DNA from 2 places in the Staphylococcus carnosus genome. Region 1 is predicted to be linked to the other one. Evidence: riboswitches for the same ligand, from Rfam matches in the RefSeq annotation. Region 1 holds a riboswitch; the other holds the start of a gene.
What was found. A riboswitch is a leader RNA that binds a small molecule or an ion and turns the genes downstream of it on or off. The one in region 1 is predicted to bind S-adenosylmethionine.
Positions count from the first base shown of each region.

Region 2: it holds a riboswitch for S-adenosylmethionine, as region 1 does, so the genes downstream of both, DYE31_RS10775 (MetQ/NlpA family ABC transporter substrate-binding protein) here and metK (methionine adenosyltransferase) in region 1, are expected to answer to the same signal.

Region 1 is NZ_UHCT01000001.1:1,151,848-1,163,547, reverse strand. It holds gene DYE31_RS05615 (aldo/keto reductase) at 1-397, opposite strand, end outside; partial or broken gene DYE31_RS05610 (ISL3 family transposase) at 595-1,911, shown strand; gene DYE31_RS05605 (NERD domain-containing protein) at 2,011-2,916, opposite strand; gene metK (methionine adenosyltransferase) at 3,008-4,204, opposite strand; SAM riboswitch class I at 4,313-4,428, opposite strand; gene pckA (phosphoenolpyruvate carboxykinase (ATP)) at 4,591-6,183, shown strand; gene DYE31_RS05590 (alpha/beta hydrolase family protein) at 6,233-7,012, opposite strand; gene ytkD (RNA deprotection pyrophosphohydrolase) at 6,996-7,469, opposite strand; gene yidD (membrane protein insertion efficiency factor YidD) at 7,558-7,812, shown strand; gene menC (o-succinylbenzoate synthase) at 7,809-8,816, opposite strand; gene menE (o-succinylbenzoate--CoA ligase) at 8,820-10,208, opposite strand; gene DYE31_RS05565 (hypothetical protein) at 10,324-11,046, opposite strand; gene DYE31_RS05560 (hypothetical protein) at 11,230-11,700, shown strand, end outside.
Region 2 is NZ_UHCT01000001.1:2,213,534-2,225,233, forward strand. It holds gene ybaK (Cys-tRNA(Pro) deacylase) at 1-485, opposite strand, end outside; gene DYE31_RS10765 (hypothetical protein) at 603-962, opposite strand; gene DYE31_RS10770 (lactate/malate family dehydrogenase) at 1,260-2,213, opposite strand; gene DYE31_RS10775 (MetQ/NlpA family ABC transporter substrate-binding protein) at 2,235-3,053, opposite strand; SAM riboswitch class I at 3,157-3,263, opposite strand; gene norA (multidrug efflux MFS transporter NorA) at 3,388-4,554, opposite strand; gene DYE31_RS10785 (DUF1361 domain-containing protein) at 4,864-5,481, shown strand; gene DYE31_RS10790 (hypothetical protein) at 5,478-5,753, shown strand; gene DYE31_RS10795 (SLC13 family permease) at 5,839-7,377, opposite strand; gene mdh (malate dehydrogenase) at 7,666-8,601, opposite strand; gene DYE31_RS10805 (DedA family protein) at 8,773-9,387, opposite strand; gene DYE31_RS10810 (hypothetical protein) at 9,470-9,760, opposite strand; gene DYE31_RS10815 (aldo/keto reductase) at 9,791-10,699, opposite strand; gene DYE31_RS10820 (CobW family GTP-binding protein) at 10,888-11,700, opposite strand, start outside.

The DNA.
Region 1 (11,700 bases):
CTTTGAGTAAATCTTCCATACCTTTCCATGTATCAATCATTACCTCTTCATCCATACCTGGCCAATGAACTAAGTATAAATCTAAGTAATCTAATCCTAATTTATCTAAAGACGTTTGGTATGCATCTGCAACATTTTTTCTACCGTAATCATCTAACCATAATTTAGATGTGATAAATAAGTCAGAACGTTTTAAACCAGTAGATTCCAATCCTGCCTTAATTCCTTCTCCAACCTTTTCTTCATTTTCATATATCATCGCAGTATCAATACTTCTATATCCATTTTCAATTGCATATTGTACCGTTTCTTTAGCTTGTTCATCATTTTCAACACGGAATGTACCTAAGCCGACAATCGGCATTTTATTTCCGTTATAAAATTCAACATATTCCATAATATTCAACACTCCCTATTATTAATAATTCAACTATACCTTATGTTTGTCCTCTGTTGCATCTATTCAAACTTTGGTTCTATACTAAATCGGACTGGTGAGAAAATCACTCGTCCGATTTTTTGATATAAAAATAGCGCAATTATCTCTATAATTTAAAGTAACCACACCAAAATTAAAGGAGATAAGTTGCGCCTATGAATCATTTTATATCAACTACACTGGAAATTAAAGATAAAAATATAGAATTCGACACTAAGATTGAAGAAAAAGAGTATAAAGGAAAAATATGTCTATTCTACTTTGGGAAATTGACGTAGGTTCCTGAGCACTGCGAAAACTGCGGATTTAAAAACACCGACTATTCCATTATAAAAAATGGAATGAAGAATTCCCGTATTACGATACCTAAGGTATCTGAAAGACAAGCCTATTTGAATCTGAAAAAGCAGCGTTTTTACTGTAAGCACTGCTGTACGCACTTCACTGCTGAAACAAAAATAGTTGAAAGATATTGCCATATTTCAGATCATATACGTTTAGCTGTTTTGCAGAAAGCTACCGAAATCCGTTCTCAAAAGTCAATTGCTGAATCTTGTGCTGTCGGGGCTTCTACAGTTGCTCGGATGATAGATAAATCTGCTTCTCAGATTGCTCAAAAGCCGTTCAGTGCTTTGCCTGAACATTTAATGATGGATGAATTCAAGAACGTCAAGCATGTCAGCCATAATATGAGTTTTATTTATGCTGATGCCGTGACTCACCGTATCGTAGATATTGTTCCCGATCGCAGATTGGCAGCTCTGAAAACGCACTTTTATCGTTATTCACTTGCTGAAAGACAACGTGTAAAGACTGTATCTATCGATATGTACGAACCCTATATGTCTTTGATTAATGAAGTATTCCCTAATGCCAGAATTATTATAGACCGATTTCATATTGTACAATCATTGAATCGCGCTTTGAATATGACTCGTGTCAGTGTTATGAATACTTTCCGAAATAACGACAGACCGCTTTACAATAAATATAAACGTTATTGGAAACTGCTTTTGAAACCTTATGAACAATTGGAGATGTTCGAATATAATAAAGTTCCTTTGTTCAAACAATGGAAAACAACCAAAGGAATCGTAGATTTCTTATTGGATTTTGATGATAAACTGTTAAATACTCATTACTACGTCCACCAGCTGCGTTATGCATTAAAAGAAAATGATGAACAATTATATACATCAACCATACAGGCAATCAACATGGGGACCATCGCCCCCAAACTTAAAATTGCCGTCAGAACACTTAAAAATCATCACGACATGATATTGAATACTTTGGAATATTCGAATCTGACCAACGGTCCGCTCGAAGGTATTAATAATAAAATCAAACTGATAAAAAAGGTTTCTTTCGGTTATAGAAACTTCACTAATTTGCGCAATCGTATTATTTTATGTACGAGACTTTTTTCCTCAAATCCTAAAAAAGAGATTAAGCAGCTAAAAGCTGCCTAACCTCTTTAATTTGAGCCACCAGTCCTATTTGACAGAGAGCCCAAACTTTAAAACAAAAAGCACTATCCACGTAATATACGTAAATAGTGCTTTTACTCATTAATTGAATGATTCTATTTCTTCCATAACACGAGCTAAATCTTCAACATTATATTGAATACGTCCATGGAATACAAACTTATTAAAGTATTCATCTAATTGTTCTGGCCCTACCAATACTTTAGTATTTGTGTTTTGAACGTAGTTAGAAATAGTCACAGCGCCTTCATTTTTAGGATTGAAATATAGCAAAGCCATTGGTGTATATTTCAAATCTAATTTACGACGTAATGCATCTGCTAACTGTTCAACATAATGAAGTTGATTTGAATAGTTCACAAACGATGCAGATTGTTTATCATCATTTTCATCTAAAACTAATGTTTGCGGTGTACGTGGATCTAAATCCAGTACATCAAAGACATGTTCAATTGTCGGTAATTCAGCAAATTGTTTATTACTGATGCCATTGTATACATGTCCTTTTAACAGTTGAGAATCAATAATGTATAAACCTGTGCGTGTTAAGACTAAATGACTGATTCGTTCAATATCGTTCATATCATTTTTAGGCAAGAAGATATTAGCCATAATATGCATATCTTCTGGACGAATGCGTTTTTCTTTTACTAATCGTTCTCTGATACCTATCAAACGCATATCAGTGATGTATTCACTGTGATTTTTTGAAAAAAGTTTCAGTGCGTCGATTTCACGGTCTTTCGAATCTACAGTAGCATCAAAATCAGCTCGTTGCTTCGTTACCGTTTTCTTATGTTCGACACGCTCTTTTTCAAGCTCATCTTCGTAATTATCTTTCAAGCTTTTTTCTTTCGCTTCATATTGTTCTTCTGCTTGTTGTTGTGCTTTCTTTTTGCTGCTTAATGCAGTTAAGAATAATATTAAGAAAATAACAGCTATAACTATCGCTGCAACTAAACCAATTTCCAATGGTCCCATACACATTCCGCTCCTTTACTTGTCTTAAATATCATTATAAAGGAAAGTTTCGATTCTATCGATAATAATCCTGAATTTCATTTGAAAATTGCAGAAATTATGCTTGGACCGCTTCTTTCAATACATCTACTTTGTCCACGCGTTCCCAAGGTAATGCAACATCTGTACGGCCGAAGTGACCATATGCAGCTGTTTGTTTATAAATAGGACGTTTTAAATCTAACATTTTAATAATACCAGCTGGACGTAAATCAAAATTATCACGCACAGCTTCAACTAATTTACTTTCAGGAACTTTGCCTGTGCCGAAAGTATCAATTGAAATTGAAACAGGCTCTGCTACACCGATAGCATAAGCAAGTTGCACTTCACATTTATCAGCTAAACCTGCTGCAACGATATTTTTAGCTACATAACGTGCTGCATAAGCTGCTGAACGGTCAACTTTTGTTGGATCTTTACCACTGAAGCATCCTCCGCCATGGCGTGCAAAACCACCATAAGTATCTACAATGATTTTACGGCCTGTTAAACCAGCATCACCTTGTGGTCCGCCAATTACAAAACGGCCTGTAGGATTGATAAAGAATTTAGTTTCATCATCTAATAATGATGCAGGTACAATCGGATCAATCACATGTTTACGGATGTCTTCTTGAATTTGATCAAGTGTTACATCTTCAGCATGTTGTGTTGAAATTACAATTGTATCAATTCGAACTGGTTTATCATTTTCATCATATTCTACTGTGACTTGTACTTTACCGTCTGGGCGCAAGTATTTTAAAGTACCATCTTTGCGTACATCTGAAAGACGTTTCGCTAATTGGTGTGAAAAGTAAATCGGCGTCGGCATATACGTATCAGTTTCATTCGTCGCAAAACCGAACATTAAACCTTGGTCTCCTGCACCAGTAGCTTCGATTTCTTCCTCACTGATTTCATTTCTATATTCTAATGCACGATCAACCGCTTGTGCGATATCAGGTGATTGTTCATCAATTGCTGACATAACTGCCATTGTTTGGCTGTCATAACCATATTTAGCTCTCGTATAGCCGATTTCCTCAACTGTATCTCTTACTACTTTTGGAAAATCAACATAAGTTGCTGTAGAAATCTCCCCGACAATCATAGCCATTCCCGTAGTGACTACTGTTTCGCATGCAACTCTGGCATCCGGATCCTTTTTCAATAATTCATCCAAAATAGCATCTGAAATTTGGTCTGCTATTTTATCAGGATGCCCTTCTGTAACAGATTCTGACGTAAATAATCTTCTATTATTCGACATAACTGACTCCTTCTGATTTTTAATTACGAAAATTCTCTATCTACGAGCTCAAATTAAAAAGGGCTTTCCACTATAAACATAGAGAGAAAGCCCTTTGACGTCCTTTCGCTCTTATCGTTCAAACGTCTTCTATGACATTTGCAAACGGTTTGGCACCTTTCTCCGCTTAGGAGAGGTTGCTGGGCTTCGTTGGGTCCATGTCCCTCCGCCACTCAGGATAAGAGAATCCGTTACAAATAATACTACCCAAACAGATTTAAATTGTCAATTAGACGAATTGAATTTCACAAATCCGTTGTGGAATAATGACCATATTATGTTATACTATGAAAATGTAAAGGCTTACAATTTATTATATTACTTACGCGCTGGAGGGGTTTTTTAAAATGGCAGTAGATGCACAAACAAATTTACAAAAGTTGAATCATTTGATTGAGAAACCATCATCACTATTTCAACTCACTAAAACGCAACTTTACAACAAGATTTTAGACAATAATGAAGGCGAACTGACAGAATTAGGAGCAATAAACCAATTGACTGGTCAATACACTGGACGCTCTCCTAAAGATAAGTTTATTGTAAACGAACCTTCCTATAGAGATGCAATTGACTGGGGTTCAGTCAACCAACCAATTGAAGAAGAAAAATTCTTGAGACTTTCTGATAAAGTTTTAGATTACTTAGATCAAAAAGACGAGTTATACGTCTTTAACGGTTATGCAGGAAGTGACCAAGATACACAACTTCGTTTGACAGTTGTAAACGAAATGGCTTGGCATAACTTGTTTGCACATAATATGTTTATCCGCCCTAGTTCAAAGGATGAAGCAGAAAAAATAAAACCAAACTTCACAATTGTTTCAGCACCGCACTTCAAAGCTAACCCTGAAGAAGATGGTACAGCTTCTGAAACATTTGTAATTATCTCTTTCAAACACCGTATCATTCTTATTGGGGGAACTGAATATGCAGGTGAAATGAAAAAAGGTATTTTCTCAGTTATGAACTACTTATTACCTCAACAAGATATTATGAGTATGCATTGCTCTGCTAACGTAGGCGAAAAAGGCGATGTTGCTTTATTCTTCGGTTTATCAGGTACAGGTAAAACAACTTTATCTGCAGCACCAGATCGTAAATTAATCGGTGACGATGAACATGGTTGGAACAAAAATGGTATCTTCAATATTGAAGGCGGCTGCTATGCTAAAGCAATCAATCTTTCAAAAGAAAAAGAACCTCAAATTTATGATGCTATTCGTTACGGTACAATTTTAGAAAACGTAGTTGTTGAAGAAGATGGAAATGTTGACTTCGATGATAATAAATACACAGAAAATACACGTGCAGCATATCCGATCGATTATATCGATAACATTGCAAAACCTTCAAAAGCTGCGCATCCTAATACAATTTTATTCTTAACTGCAGATGCATTCGGAGTATTGCCTCCAATCTCTAAATTAACTAAAGAACAAGCATTATATCATTTCTTAAGTGGATTCACTTCAAAATTAGCTGGTACAGAACGTGGTATTACAGAACCAGTACCTTCATTCTCAACATGTTTCGGTGCACCATTCTTGCCATTAAATCCGAAGAGATATGCTGAATTGCTTGGTCAATTAATCGATAAGCATGAAGTTGAAGTATATTTAGTTAACACTGGTTGGACTGGTGGTAAATACGGCGTTGGTCGTCGTATCAGCTTAAAATATACACGTCGTATGGTAGATGCAGCGATTAAAGGCGAATTAAAAAATGCTGAATTCGAAAAAGATGAAGTATTCGGATTAAGTGTACCTAAAGATATTAAAGACGTTCCAAAATCCATCTTACAACCTATTAATGCTTGGAGTAATCAAGATGCTTACCGTGAACAAGCACAAGATTTAATTTCACGTTTCGTAGAAAACTTCAAAAAATTCGGCGATGACAGTAAAGATATTGCTGAACAAGGTGGATTTAAAGCTTAATAAATGCATTTTCAAACCCGGAAAGGATTCATATCCATTCCGGGTTTTCTCATACCTTATTATTTTCCTGTTCAACATTTTCCATCCATTGATGAATCACTTTAAGTACTTCGCTTAGTGCTTTAGGTCTCGGAACATGACCTTCTTCCATTTGATAAAATGTTTGGTAATTATGACCTATTTTCTCTAAATACTCTTCTAAATGATAACCTTGGTGTATCCCTACTTGATGATCTTTACCGCCATGGACAATCAGTATAGGAGGACTATTTGAATTAATATATTGCAAAGCCTCTCGTTTTTGATAAGCTTCTTCATCTTTTTTAGGATGCCCTACCATTCGCCGCAACATTCCACGTAAGTCTACACGTTCTTCATACATTAAATGTAAATCTGTAACACCGCCCCAAATGATATAACTATTTGCTGGCAAATGCTGAAATGCTAATAATCCTTGCAATCCACCACGTGAAAAACCAACAACATGAACGTATGCATCAGGATATAGTGATTTTAATATATCCATTGCTTTTGTCACATCGTGCAAGTCTTTTCCTGAAAACTCATCTCTTCCTTCACTGCCGTTATTGCCTCTGTAGTAAGGACCGAATACTAATGTATTAGGATCTGAAAATTGCAATAGTCGACCAGTGCGGACACGTCCGACTTTCCCTTTTCCGCCACGCAAATAAATTACAATCCGTTTTACATCTTGCTTTGGAGTAAGCATAAGACCTTTGACATTCAGCTGATCGACTCTATAAGTTACTTCTTCGCCGATGTGTGTCTTTAAATCAATCGGCATGCGTTTTTTATTGATAAAGTCCAAGTTGATTCACTCTTTCCGCACATTTTAATATCACTTCATCTGTGAGCAAATAGCTCTTTTCATGCTCATCAATCGCATCCAAAGTATGAACTATTACTGGTCCATTTGTTTCTAAATAATCTTGTTTACTTTCAATTTTTTTCACATTCACAGCAAATACATCTTTTGTAAACCATCTTTTGCCGTTCGGATGATATACAGTATATTGCGCAATATACTGCATATCTTGAACAATTGCACCCGTTTCTTCAAATAATTCACGCTTTATCGCATTTTCACTTGTTTCATTCTTTTCTATTTTACCGCCAGGAAATTCTATACCACGCTTTTTATGGTTTGTTAATATATACTTCCCTTGATATAGCGGTATTGCAAGAACGTGTTCTCCATTTGCTTGATCATCAGGATTTGTAAATTGCATCTCAATCTTATTATTAAATTGATCATTAGTAATCACGTTCTATCACATTCCTTTGGTTAATATGCTAAAATATAAATCGTTATGAGTTGGATTTACTTTATTCTAAAGAGTTGGAGGGATAACATTGAAAAAACTCTTTCTCGGCTTGATTTGGGTGTATCAACGGTTTATATCACCGCTTACTCCTCCATCTTGTCGTTTCTATCCTACTTGTTCTAATTATACAAAAGAAGCAATTGAAGTACATGGTCCTATTAAAGGCGCATGGTTAGGTATAAAACGTATTTCAAAATGTCATCCGCTTCATAAAGGTGGTTTCGATCCTGTTCCTTTGAAAAAGGACAATAACCACCAACATTGCGAACACCATCATCATTAATAACGTTTCAACTGATTTTTGTTGATTACTGGGGGCACAAATTCAATGTGTCCCTTGTTTAATATACCGTTCTTTTCTGTAAACTCTTCTGCAAAATAGTAACCATATGGCGTAATATCACCAGGATAATCACCTAATCGACTAAGGTACGCTGTGAAATAACGACTGAGTCCATATTCATACATACCTCCTATAACTACTTTAATACTTCTCTGCTGTAATATTTTAATAGCTTCCAACATACGATCTATACCACCTAGGCGAAATGGCTTTAATATAACGATATCGACATTGTACGCTTCAATATATCGAAGAATTGATGCTATATCTACAGCTTTTTCATCTAGTGCTACAGGCGGAATCGTCTCTTTTTCTACATGTTTCAAACTATTTAAGTGTCTAAAAGGTTCTTCAATGTATATAATATCAAAACTGCTTTTGATTCCTTGCAATATTGAAATATCATCTTGATCCAGTGATTCGTTAGCATCTAATGCCAGAAGTGGAGATGATTGCAATCGCTGTAGCTTTTTTAAATCATCAACTACATTATCTGACCATTTCAACTTAACCCTTTTGGGTTCTGTTTTTTGTAGTACTTCGAACTGTTTATCAGATAATCCACTTGCTGTCGCACCATATTCAACAGAAAATGATTCCAAATTATAAAATGCTTGATAGAGAGCCATAGCTGCAGTACTTCTTGCAGCTGGTTGCGTTGATATTTTATCTAAAATTGTTTGGGCTGCATTAAAATCATCAATATCTTTACCCAATACTTCTTCATCAAACCAGGATTTCAATGCGTTATGCACAGATGTTATCGTTTCTTTATCGTACCAATCTGTTTCAAAGGCATTGCATTCACCAAAGTAACTGCAGCCTTCTTGATCAATCAATTCAGCGATTAACACCTTTCGCGTATCCATTTCAACCTTAGGTGTTTTAATAGGATTTTTAAAAGGCGCTTCAAAAATATAAAAATTTATCGTTTTAAATCTCATTTTTTATTCCTCAATTGAACCACGTTTCAACTTTCCAGTAGAAGTATAAGGTAAAGTATCTACGCGCTGATAAGTTTTCGGCACTTTATATTTTGCTAATTCTTGTTGTAAAAAATATTGGAGTTTATTTTTATCAATATCGGATTCACTCACATAATACAATTTCGGTACTTGTCCCCATTCTATATCCTCGACACCGATACACATCGCATCATTCACATTTTTATAACGTTTAGCAGCACTCTCAATTTCAAATGGATAAATATTTTCTCCCCCGCTGATGATTAGATCCTTTCGACGATCATAAATCATCACATTGTCTTCTGAATCAATTTTAGCAATATCACCTGTTTTAAAATAACCATTTTCGAAAGTATCTGTTAAATTTTTCGGATATAGATATCCATTAATTACATTGTCACCTTTTATCAAAAGTTCTCCATGGCCTTCATGATTAGGTTTGGTGATTTTGACATCTACATTTGGGCTCGGTTTGCCAACTGTGTCTGGATTGAATTTCAACATAGCAGGAGAAGCGGTTAAAAATTGTGAACAAGTTTCTGTCATACCAAATGAATTATAAATTGGTAAATGATTCTGGAGAGCCTCTTCAATTAAAGCGTGAGAAAGTTTAGCACCGCCCAAGAGTATTTTTTCTAAATGATAAGGTTCAGTTAATCCTGCATCCATCATCCATTTCAAAGTTTGCGGTACAAGTGAAATGTGTGTAATATTTTCACCCTTAATAATTTCAAGTATTTGATCTGCATCAAATTTATTCACAATTCTAACTGTAAAACCTTCAATCATACTTCGCAATAAGACGCTCAAACCTGAGATATGATATATCGGCAATACAGATAACCATTTGGTATTTTGATCGAAACCTAAACTTTCTTTACATCCGGTTGCACTGGCAAGATGATTATTAAAAGTTTGCGGCACTGCTTTTTGTAGTCCTGTTGTGCCTGAGGTAAACATGATTGAAGCGATTCGTTCTAAATCCATAGGAATTTCATATGTTTCAGTTCCTCGCTTCGCTTCGAGCTCTGACCATGAAATAATATTGAAACCATCTATATTTAACGGAAGGATTGCGATAATCGTATCAGTATCTACGGATTTTAATTGTGCAGTTATTTCTTTATCCGTTAATCTTGTATTAATCATTACTGCCTCAATTCCCGCTAACCAAGCACCATAAATAATGAGAGCTGAATCAAGACGGTTATCTATATAAAATGCGATACGTTTTCGATTAAGTTGGTGCAATACATGTGCATATTGTAAAGCCGTTTTATAAACGTTCATATATGTAAGTTGTGTGTTGTGATCTTCAAGTGCAATGTTTTCAGGAACTTTTTCTGCACTTTGTTTTAACCATAAATCCATCAATTTTCCTCCTTATTTCTCTGCACTTTCTATTTTATCAAAGAATATATACTTACGATGCTATTCTGTTTTAAAACATAATAAACCCGAGAGTTGATACTCCCGGATTTACAGTTTAATTAAATAATTGATTAAGTTTATCTTTAATACTTTGTAATTTACTGTCAATATCATTAAGCAGCCCGTCTACTTTAGATTGATTTTCACCATTTTGTTGGGCTTGATTAGCCTCTTTTAATTTATCTACCGCATTCTGATATTGATCAGTTAAGTTATTATCACCATTATTTGTTGCTTTATCTTTCAATTGATTGACTTCACTTTGCGCAGAATCAATTGCATTTTGACTATTTTGTCCGTTTTGGATATTATTTTTAGCACTTTCAATCTTTTCTTTGATTACCGTTTCTTTTTCTTTAATAACTTCTTTATAGTTGTTAGTCACATTAGGTTTATTTTGATTATTAGATTGTTGTGCTTGTTCTGACTGTTGATTTTGGTTTGCAGTTTGATCATCGTTTTTCGGTTGCATCATGTTCCTTACGATAAAGATGGCAACAACAATTAATAAGATGACTACAATTGCTGCTAACCATTTTTTTCCTTTGTTGCTTTTACGATTTTCTTCTTCTAACATACGTTCTCTGCGATAATCGCGTTCGTTATAATAACGGCCGTCTTCATCTGAACGACGACGGTATTCTGCTTCTCGACTATCTTCATGAGGTCTGTCATACTCACCATCTCTATAGTCATCTCGGTTATTACGGTAATAATCATCGCGACGATTATCTCTGTGATTATCATAATCATGATTATTTCGATCAGATCTTCTCATTTTAAATCACCTTATTTCCATTTTTTATTTAGTGAAAAATTAATATTTATTACCTTTAGTATACCATTTAACAAAAAGATAACCCTCGTATAAAAGTCCTATATGTTAAAATATTCCGCATTGCGATGGTGCCTAATTTATAAGATAATAGTTTAGATACTTGTTTGAAATGAGGGAACATAATTGCATTCAAAACCACCAAAAAATTTTAATTATTACATTAAATATACGATAACATGTCTGCTTGTTTTTATCATTATTTACTTTTTATATGTCAATTACGGTACAAATCTTTTCCAATTGGATGTTCCTAAAAATTCTTCGATGTACTACCTTATTCATTTAGATTGGAAAGGTTATGCAAATGCATATACTGCTACTTTAACCACTATTATTATCCCTTTATTATTAATTGGTTTAGTACTTTTTCTTTTGTCTAGAATAATAAACGGGCGATTAAAAAAGATATTGTTAAAAGTATTGCCAATCGTAATCTTTTCAGCATTATTTGCGTTGATTTTCATTCCACTCTTGTTTGTGTTGAATGTAACACATTTTTCTTTTATTGCTACGTTTTTATCTTTTTTAGCCCTATCTAAACCAGCTATGGTCAAAATGTATCATTTTAGCCGAAAAAGTGTCAGTGAGATTAAC
Region 2 (11,700 bases), 1.1 Mb from region 1:
TTAGTATGATGATTGGCTACATCCGCTATTTTAGCGTTTGTCACTTTAGCCAATTCTTCTACATTCACTTCCATTTGTACACCACGGTGCCCTGCACTGACAAAAATAGTCTCCTGTTGCTCAGCAGACGCATCAATTACAGTTGGGTATAAATGTTTCATTCCTACAGGCGAACAGCCGCCTCGTATATACCCAGTTACTTTTGTAAGTTCTTGTAGAGGTAATAGATGTAATTTCTTTTCTCCTACTGCTTGTGCTGCATGTTTCATATTTAAGTTACCTTCAACTGGAATAACAAACACGTAAGGATCGTGATTATTATTAATAAAAAGCAGCGTTTTAAATACTTGTTCTGGAGAAGCACCTATCAATTCAGCTACTTCTTGACCTTCTATATGTTCTTTTCCCATTTTAAAAGTGCGGACATCATATTTGATACCTTCATTTTCAAGTATACGCATTGCATTCGTTTTCTTTTGTTTCATATCTTTCACCTCACACCACAAATATAGCATTTTAAGTCCTTTAAAAGATACTCACCTTACATTAGTAATATTTTGGACAAAAAAACAAGGCGCCTGACATTATGTAAACATTCGCACTTAGCGAAGTCTTGTGTCCTGGGCACCTTGTGACGTAAGGTCTTCCAATAAATAGTGACTCATTTTCAAGTTGACAGATGTAAGTGAGATTACAAATGTCTTGTCTGCATTTTGTTTTTCAGTATGTTGCTTACTTTCTGATTGTGTCTGATGACTGATGTCATTTCCAGCAACCGCACTATAAGTCGGCGGTGCTCCATTATCTTTTGTATCATTTGAAGAAACTTGTTCCCCCTGCATAAATGTTGATACGCTGTTTTGGAACTTAGCAAGTTCAGATTCATTAGATACTAAGACAAGTAGAAAAACCAGACAACAAGTCAGAATCCCAACATAAATCCATAAAATTACTGTTTTCATTCTACTTCCCTCATAGTTCTATCATTGTGTTTACAATATTAACACAGAAATTATGCCAAATCTTTATGTAGTATGCTATTTAAACCAAATGTAATATACGTAATAAATGTAACACAAAAGATACTTTTGAAAAGGTGACACTCCTTTTTTATGTAACTGTTTTCATCGTTGATGTTTAAGCTTTTTTCTCAAAATAAAATACGTACTTCACCATTATTAAAGTAAAGTACGTATTTCTTGATTCATTTTTAATTCAGTTATGTTACAAACTTTCAACAAAGCTTATAAGTTTGTTGTTTAAGATATGTTTTCAATCTCTTTATGTGCCTGTGCTACAGCTTCTGTAATGAATATATGCGCATCTTTAAGTTGTTGGAGTTCATCAGAATTAAGAGAAATCGGCAGGCGTTTTACAATACCGTTTCTATCTATTAAAGATAACAAGCTGAGTGCTCCTCCAGTCAATTCATATTCTCCATTCACAGAAGCACTGACGGGTTCGATAGGATGTTCATCCAATAAAATGGCTTGTGCCAACTGTACAGCTGATCTGGAAATTGCTGAATTTGTCCAACCTTTCTTCTTGAATACTTCAAAAGCGACTTCATCGATTCGTTTGGAAACTGCTTTTTTATCAATTGGTGTACTTCCTGTTAATGTTTCAAATTCAGGAAGCTCAATACCAGCAATACGCACTCGACTCCAAATCGGCACTGCATGCGAACCGTGTTCACCTAATACAAATGCTTCAACATTTTTTGGATCAACTTGATAATGATCTGCAATCAAAGTACGAAAACGCGAGGATTCTAAATTAGTACCCGTTCCAATGACTTTATGTGCTGGGTAACCCGCTTCTTGCGCAATCAACGTCATAGCATCTACTGGATTTGAAATCAAAATAGCGACCGCTTCTTGGGTAACCTCAGATAATTTTTGAAAAACTGAATGCACGATTAAACTATTAGCACGTGTCAACAACGTTCGATCTGCCATCTCTGGTGTAGAAGGTGCGCTCGCCGATACGATTACGATATCAGCATCTGATAAATCTTGATACGTCCCGCTATAAATATTGACATGATGTGTATGCCCAAGGCCTTGCAAATGGCGATGATCAAGTGCTTCACCTTTCGCCAAGTCTTCATTTGTGTCTATCAGGACAATTTCTGAAAAGATTCCTAAATATTGTGCATCCGTTAATACTTGGCTTCCTACACGTCCTGTCCCGATAATTCCTAATTTTGTCATTTGATTACCTCCAGTTGTCAGTTATTTTGCTTCATATGGAACAACATCTTTTCCATATTTTTTCTCAATGAAGTGCTTCATATCTTTAGATTGCAAAACTTTAATTAATTCTTGGAATTTCTTATCGTTTTTATGCCCTTCTTTTACCGCAAGGATATTCGCAAATGGTGATGATTTATCTTCCATCACAATCGCATCTTTAGAAGGTTTCAAACCATTGTCCATTGCATAGTTGGAATTCATAATCACAGCTGCACCTTCTCCGCTTTTATACGTTTTAGGTAAGAATTCTGCACCTTGCTGATTATTGAATTTCAGATGCTTTTTATTTTCTACAATGTCATCAAATTTAGCATCTTCAATTTTGACACCTTTTTTAATTTTCACTAACCCTTCATTAACAAAGAAAGATAAGAAACGACCTTCTTCAGCTGGGTTGTTTGAAACATAAATTGTAGAACCTTCAGGGATATCTTTAATATTTTTATATTTTTTACTATATACGCCCATTGGTGTCGTAAAGACTTTGCCTACTTCTTCAATTTTGTATCCATGAGACTTTTTCTCTGCATTTAAATAAGGTACGTGCTGGAATAAGTTAGCATCTACATCGCCTTTATCCAACAATTTATTAGGCACTTTATAATCATTGACGACTTTGATTTCTAAGTCGTACCCTTTTTTCTTCATTTCTTCTTTCGCATGTTCTAATACTTCACCGTGAGGCGCTGGCGAGGCTGCTACAGTAATTTTCTTATTCTCTGCACTTTTACTTTGACCGCAAGCTGCAAGTGCGAATGCGATGACTACTAAAGTTAATACGCTTATTAATTTTTTCATGTCAATGGACACCATCCTATGTAAGAGTTCTCCAAATTAATCAAATCTTACATCACGATGAAAAAAGACTTCCCCCTTTAAAAGAGAAAGTCTTAATTACTTTCTCTCATCTTCATAAGCTTCTTTTGCTTAATGTGAATTAGCACCTTTTCGTTATACGATGGTTGCTGGGCTTCGTCGGGCACATCCCTCCGCCGCTCTGGATAAGAGTTTGATTAATTGAATTATTTTTATCCTATCATTATCAATTAATACCGTCAATTAGATTTTTAATTTTTCTGAAAAATAACAACAGATAATAAGGCTGAAACATTTAATGTTTCACACCTTATATTCAACCTTCTTGAGTTTGTTTTTTACTTCTAATTGTTTTCTCAACAAATATAATAAATATTCCTAATAACATGACAGCAATCGACATATACAACGGAAATTCAAAATCAAAATCATACAAGACACCCGCAACTAAAGGACCAATAAAGTTACCCATACTGGTAAAAGTCGAGTTCAATCCACCCGCTAAACCTTGGCGATCTCCTGCAATATTTGAAAAATAGTTGGTAACTGCTGGACGAATCATGTCAAAACCAATAAATACGATAAAGCTGATAAGCATTATTGACCAATAGCTATGCGCAATAATTAAAAAGAATAAGACTAAAGCCGAATAAAATAATGCAAATTGAATGAATGTCAACTCTTTAAAGTATTTCATAAATTTATCAAATAAAAAGATTTGGAAAACTGCACCTAAAATACCGCCGCCTGTAATTGAAATTGAAATATCCTTAGGCGTATAGTGCGCTTTATCTGCTGTATAAAGCGGGAATAATGTTTCAAAAGCTGAAAGACCAAAAGCTAATACAAAAGTAATGATCACTGGCGTAATAAAAGCCTTAATATTAATTTTGGCTAATTCTTGCGGCTCTATTTGAGTAAAACCATCTGTTGTTTGACGTTTCGCGCCATGTATAAAGAAAATAGAACAGATGAAAGCTGCAATACCTAAAGTTCCTGCGAAATAGAATGGTAAGCGATGTGAAAACTCTGCCATAAATCCGCCAAGTCCAGGACCTAATATAAATCCAGAGTTGATTATGGCCGACATATATCCAAAGTTTTTCGCTTTATCTTTAGCAGGAGAAATATCTGCAATCATCCCTGTAACACCCGGCATTACCATACCTGCACTGAAACCGCCGATAATTCTTGAAATAATTAATAAAGTATAACTGCTGCTCATCGCAAAAATAAACTCAGAAACTGAGAAAAGAACGAGGCCAATACAAATAATTAATTTTTTACCTAATTTATCTGCTAAGTTACCGCCAAATGGTGAAATAACCATCTGCGCCAATGCAAAGGCCGCAACAAGAATTCCTAAATCACTTCCATTTAAACCAAGATCTTTTAAGTATACCGGTAATACAGGTACAACTAATCCAATCCCTAAGAAAACAAGAAATATATTAAAATATAATGTGATTAATTGCTTACTCATGATGTCCTCCTTTATTGCTTATTTGCACCTAAATTTTTATGACTACCCATTATACACCATGGACTGCCTAACGCTCAATAGATACATTTTATAGCAATATTGCAATTCTTATTATTATTCCCTAAATGAAAACACAAAATTCATCCCTTTTATATCACAATTTAGTTAGGATGCTATTGCCCTTTTAAATTGATATCACGTTCAAAACTCTGTAACATAAACAAATAAGTCTGACTGATTTAAACAAAAATACGATTGATATAAATTAAAATTATCATTACGAGAGAAGAAAGAAAGAAGGCATCAATTATGCAATCACGTTATATTGCTAGAATACTCTTTGTGCTATTACTATTATTAACTTTACCTTTAAATCATTTCTATAATTTTATGGCACTTAATCTCTTTTTAGCATATATACCTTTTGAATTAGTACTACTACTTCCATTATTTGTACCTAAAAGAAAATTTGAATGGCCATTATTTATTGTCTTCGCTGTAATCTTTATATTAATACTTCCAAATACATTCTATATGGTTACAGATCTCATTCATCTCAATCAATTTGGTTTCGATATTTATCATGGTGCACGTCCAACGGAATGGATGTATTTTACATTCTTAGTGTCAGGCGTCTTGTTTGCACTTTATTTATATGCACTTATCAATATGAAACTACTGCATTTAACAGATAAACCTGTGTTTAATTACCTCATTGTAATTATCTTGGTTTTCACAAATAGTTTAGGCATATTCATGGGCCGGTTTTTACGCTTGCACACAGTCTATTTAGTCAACCAACCTTTTTCCATCTTCCGTGATGTGATGACTTTGCTTGATTCTAGAGGTGTATTCTTTATCTTTTTGATGACAGTACTTCAATTTCTATTCTTGATTTTAATTAAAGGAGTGCGAATGGTAAAATGACAGTCTACCTAGGAATATTTTTAGCCATTATCGTTTTATTCCAAATGATAATTGGTCATCTTATCCGTAAAATCGGGTTTTCATATCCAGTCAGTATTGGGCTTATGTTCTTACCACTTGGAATCGGGTTATTTTTACTACAAATAACTTATTATGAACAGCACTATCCGAATTGGGAGGTTCCAATTGGTGCCAAACTACGATTAAAATATATGTATTTACTGACTTTCTTTGAATATATAGCATTATATGTATGTTTTTTTGTTTTTTAAACAAAGCAGCGCACAGACAGTTAACAAAACTGATCTGTGCGCTTATTTTTTATTAAAAAGTAAGTTTTTATTGTCTTATTTGATTTTAAATAAGTCCCAACCATTTCCAATATGTCATACTGAAAATGATTATAAGAATATAACCTACGATAGTTAATGGAACACCTGATTTCAAGAAGTCTTTAACAGTAAATGTACCTGTACCATATGCAAGCATATTTTGTGGTGCACTTACTGGTAATAAGAATCCGAAACTAATAACGAATTGTTGAATAAGGACAAATCCGATACTTTGATCGCCTAGATGCAAAGTTGTAGTTAAAGAAATAAACACTGGAATCAAAGCTGACGATAAACTTGTTGCACTCGCAAATCCTAAGTGAATAAGGATATTGAATAATGTAATGAGTGCAATAGTAGCTACTAATGGCATATGTTGCAAGCCCATCAAGCCAAATGTTTTATCACTCAACCATTGAGCGCCGCCAGTATTCAACAACACGTTACCAAGTGAAATACCAATACCAAAGACAATAATTGTTCCCCATGGAATTTTATCTTCTACTTCTTTCCAATTCATCACACCAATTTTCGGCATCAACATAACAGCCATGGCTACAAGTGTAATTGAAGAAGAATCAATAGGATGCAATATTTTTTCTGTTGACCAGAAGAATAATAACAATACAGAAATTGCTATTAAACGCCACTCACGCGCCGAGATTGGACCAAGTTTGTCTAGTTCTTGACGGATAAGTTGTTTACCTCCTTCGATCTCTTTATGTTCTGGAGGCATTACTTTCATCATAATGAAATATAATGCAATTGACATAAGTACAGACCAAGGTGCTGCATATAAAAACCATTGTCCCCAAGAAATATCTTGTCCAAAACTTTGGTTGATAAAGTTGATTGCTACTATATTTTGAGCAGCTGCTGTTTTGATACCTACATTCCAAATAGAAACTGCTTGAACTGCTGTAATAATTAATAAACCAGCTAATTTACTTTCTTTCGAAGCTTTGAATGCTGCAATCATACCTAATAGAATCGGTACAACTGCCCCAGCACGTGCTGTTGCTGATGGTACAAAGAAAGCAAGTACAATAGATACCAAAATAGCACCGATTACAATACGATTTGTTTTATTACCCACAATAGATAAAACAAGTAATGCGAGACGTTTGTGCAGATTTGTCACTTGCATTGCTGCTGCTAAGAATAAAGCTGCTGCTACAAGTACTACAGCCGGCGTTGCAAAACCACTAAACGCTAATTTTAAAGCATTAGAAGTCCCAAACATATCACTGCCATGCAATACTGCACCATTTGCTTTTGGATTACCTAATTTTTCAGCAAGATTTTGTACGGGACTGAACCCAAGCAGCAAAATCATTAGGGCGGCAATCATTGTAGATGATACCGGATAAGATACCGCTTCAGTCACCCACATAATAACTGCAAAAGCGAGAATTGCCAATGATACTTTAGCCATCACTGGTACACTGCTGCCTGTCGGTATCAACATGATAGCGATAAGTACAACGAAACTAATCACAATCCACAGCGGTTTTACTTTCTTATTTTTCTTTTCTTTTTGAGAAGTATCTTCCTTACTAGCCATATTACGTTCGTCCCTTAAAGCATACTGTCCATTCTTTGAATGAAACAGTTGTATCTAGTGTTTTACAAAAGAGCAAATTTCATATTATTACAATTTCATGCTGCTGTTTACTTCTTTAGCAACACACCTTTTTCAACTTTATTATAGCAATAATGCGCTTTCACAGACGTATTTCTCAAAAATTTGTTAAAAAATTCACATTTTATTCAAAAATGACTCTGCATCTTTCAAATGAAAAATAAAAAGTGAGCTTTTATATAAGCCCACTTAAATCACTTCATATCATAATTATTTATTTTTCAAAGCTGATTTAACATCCTCAACCGCATCAGCTGAATCGCGCAGTTGTTGTTCATCATCTGATAATTCAATTTCAACCACTTTTTCAACACCGTTAGCCCCTAAAATAGTTGGCACACCTAAGCAAATATCTTTAAATCCATATTCACCGTCTAAATAAGTGATAGCTGGCACTAGACGTCTTTCGTCATTTAAAATCGCTGCAGCCATTTCATAAATCGCCGCGGCTGGCGCGTAATATGCTGAACCATTTCCTAACAGCCCAACAATTTCTGCACCGCCTTTACGTGTACGTTCAACGATTGCATCAATTTTATCTTGAGCCAACAGTTCTCTTAGTGGTACGCCTCCGACCATTGTTGTGCTTAGTAACGGTACCATTGTATCTCCATGTCCGCCAAGTACTAATCCTGTTACATCTGTTTGGGCTACATTCAACGCTTCTGATACAAATGTACGATAACGTGCTGTGTCTAAGATGCCTGATTGTCCAAGCACACGTTCTTTCGGAAAGCCTGACAATTTATATACTGCATATGTCATAGCATCTACTGGATTGGTTAAAACGATAATTTTACTTTCTGGTGCATATTTTTTTATACCTTCAGTCACTTGAGCCATTACGTTCTCATTAATTTGAATCAAATCATCACGGCTCATACCAGGTTTACGTGCTGCCCCTGCTGTAATTACAACAATATCTGCACCTGCAATATCTTGATAATCAGAAGTACCCAAAACATTTCCGTTAAATCCTAAAATCGGACCGCTTTCTTTAATATCCAGTGCCTTACCACGTGCTGGTTTTTCATTTTTAGGAATTTCTAGCAATACTACATCTGCTAATGCACGTTCTGCAATAATAAAAGCTAGTGTGGATCCTGTGTGACCTGCTCCGATAATCGCAATTTTATTTTTAGCCATCTTTTCTTCCCCCTTTAATATGTAACACGATATGTATCTCTTTCAATTCAAGCATAGCAAATAAAAGAAAACGCTTCCACTAATTTTAAGATTTTGCTGAATGAATAATCAAGTCTGCTTTTTCCTTAATAAAAAAGAAAGACTTGAACCCATTAACAGTGTTCAAGTCCCTTACTTACTATCTGATTTTTTACGTCGCCACCATTTCCAAATTAAGAAAATCACAGCAATAATTAAGATAATGATGAAAAACTTAGAATAAAAATCGATATATTGTAAAACAGAATGCCAATGACTGCCTACTGCTTTTCCAAGATAAATCATAACGCCATTCCAAATTAAAGCACCTGCTGCACTATAAGAAACAAAAGTCCAAAATGGCATATGTGTCATTCCAGCTGGTAAAGAAATTAAGCAACGCAGCACTGGTATAAAGCGACAAAAGAATACAGTCCAATGTCCATATTTATCAAACCAATGTACTGTTCGATCAATATCTGCTTCTTTTATATAAACATACTTCCCATACTTTTCAGTTAAACGATAAATACGTTTTTTACCAATCCAATCTCCTAAACCATATAATAAAATTGCTCCTACTACTGAACCTGCTGTAGCCGAAAGCACAACACCGATAAATGATAATTTATGTTCACCAGCCAAAAATCCTCCGAAAGTCAAAACAATTTCAGAAGGAATCGGCGGAAATAAATTCTCTAAAAAAATGAGCAATGCAACACCCAAATAACCAAATTGTTCCATCACATGAGTTAACCATTGATTCAAAAACTTCACCTCAATCCTCTAATATGAAAATTACACCTAAGCAATGCTACTCAGGTGTAAGTCCTCTTTGTATTCCTACTAATTAATTATAACGTGCAGAAAAATGTGCAGTCGCTGAAATACCGAAAATCAAACCAACGAATATTGTTAATATCAACAATAAAATCATAGTACGATGATAATGTTTGATAAATGCGACAAACAACAAGACTGCATTATAAATTAAGAAAATGCCGAAAAGAGTAAGCACAACAGTCGGTTGTGCAAAAATTGTTGTAAATATAAATACGATAATAGCAAAAATAATATATGGCAGCACGACAAAGTTGCGTTCGAATTTTATACGTTGACGTGCTTTTTCATCTGGATTCATATCTTCTTTCTCCTTCAAACTTAAATATATTTAGGGAATATCTTGGCCTAATACTGCAACATAAATATCAAACCACTCTTGGTCACTTAATTCTACTTCTAAGCCTTTAACTGCATCTTGCATATGTTCAATCTGACCCGTGCCCATTATCGGCATAATCGTTGCTGGATGTTTAGCAAGCCATGCAGTTATAACTGAAGTCGGTGCGACATTATTTTTAAAAGCAATTGGACTGATAATCGACATTACACTTTTCGCTTTGTCATCATTCAAATTCAATAGTTTTCCACCTGCAAGTGGACTCCAACCCATAATTTTGACACCTTCTTGGTACATATGATCAATTGTACCATCGTACATCGGTTCAGCATGATATGGTGACACTTGAAGCTGATTAACTGCAATATGCAATTTATGAGATTTAATATCAGAATTTAATAAGTCATACTGAGTATTAGAAAAGTTAGAAACACCGAATGATTTGATTTTCCCTTGCTCAACAAGAGTATCTAAAGCAGCCCTTACCTCATCAGGGTTCATTAAAGGAGAAGGTCGATGTAAGAGTAACGTATCTAAATAATCTGTACCTAAAGATTTTAAAGAACGGTCTACGGCACCTACAATATGTGATTTGCTTAAATCATAACGATGTCCATCAAATAATTCTAAGCGATCTGTCGGCAATATAATGCCGCATTTGGAAATCAATTGGATTTTATCACGTAATTCAGGTGAGAGTGCTAAGGCTTTTCCGAATAAGGCTTCACAAGAATAATCACCATAAATATCCGCATGATCCATTGTGGTTACTCCTAATTCTACAAGTTCATGGATAAATCGATTCAATTCTTGAGTCGATTTTTGCCAATCTTTGGTTCTCCAAAATCCTTGTATAACCCGTGAATAGTCCACATTATGATTGATTTGTACTCTTTCCATTTCACCGTCCCCTTTCTCACATTTAATTTTACAGCAAATGAGTTAAATCGCTTGCTATATTTACTTAGGAAGTTCACTATAATAAAGTAGATTATCAACATAAACATATAGTTTGTTGATTATCGTTGTTCTATTTCTTACAAAACGTTGTATCTATTATAGTTTCACTTATACTTACCCGTCAATTTTCAAGTGAATTGCAGCGCATCTAATTGATTTCGCAAACGCTCTTTATCAAGATTTTCACCAATCAATACAACAGTGTTGGTGTTGTTTCCTTGAATAGGTTCATAGTCAGGCATACCATATGCAAATTGAAATAAATAGGTTGTTTCAGGTGTGTCTCTAAAACGAACATATCCTTTCAAACGATATATATTTTCTGGCAAACGTAAAATAAATTGGTAGAACATTTGTCTATCAATAGGTGCTGTAAAAGTATAAGCAAGAGAACTAATACCATGATGATGCAGGTGAGAGTGAGAATGTGGTTTGTCGGATGAATCCTTTTGTTTTAAGTCAGTAAAATCCACTTGACCATATGTTGCCGGCAGTAAAATCCCATGTGGATTCAATGCTTTCAACTGTAATTTTACTTCATTTTGTTCTTCATCATTGATTAAATCAATTTTGTTCACAATAATGTCATGACTTACTTCGATTTGTTCTTCCATCAATTGTTGTGTGGAATCAGAGTATTCATGACGTTGTAAAAATCTCGGTGCATCCACAAGTCCAATGACTTGCGGCGGATTTACATGATTAGCTAAAACAGGATCAAAACAAGCTTCAATGAGTTGAAGTGGATGAGCAATACCTGTGGCTTCAATAATGACATGTTGCGCTTGATTTTGATTGATTATGACAGAAAGTTGTGCAACTAAAGCCTGTGATAAATCGCAGCAAACACAACCGTTCTGCAAGGAAATGGTTTGAATAACTGGCTTTAAAATTTGACTATCTACATCAAAATCGCCAAATTCATTCATGATGACTGCAAT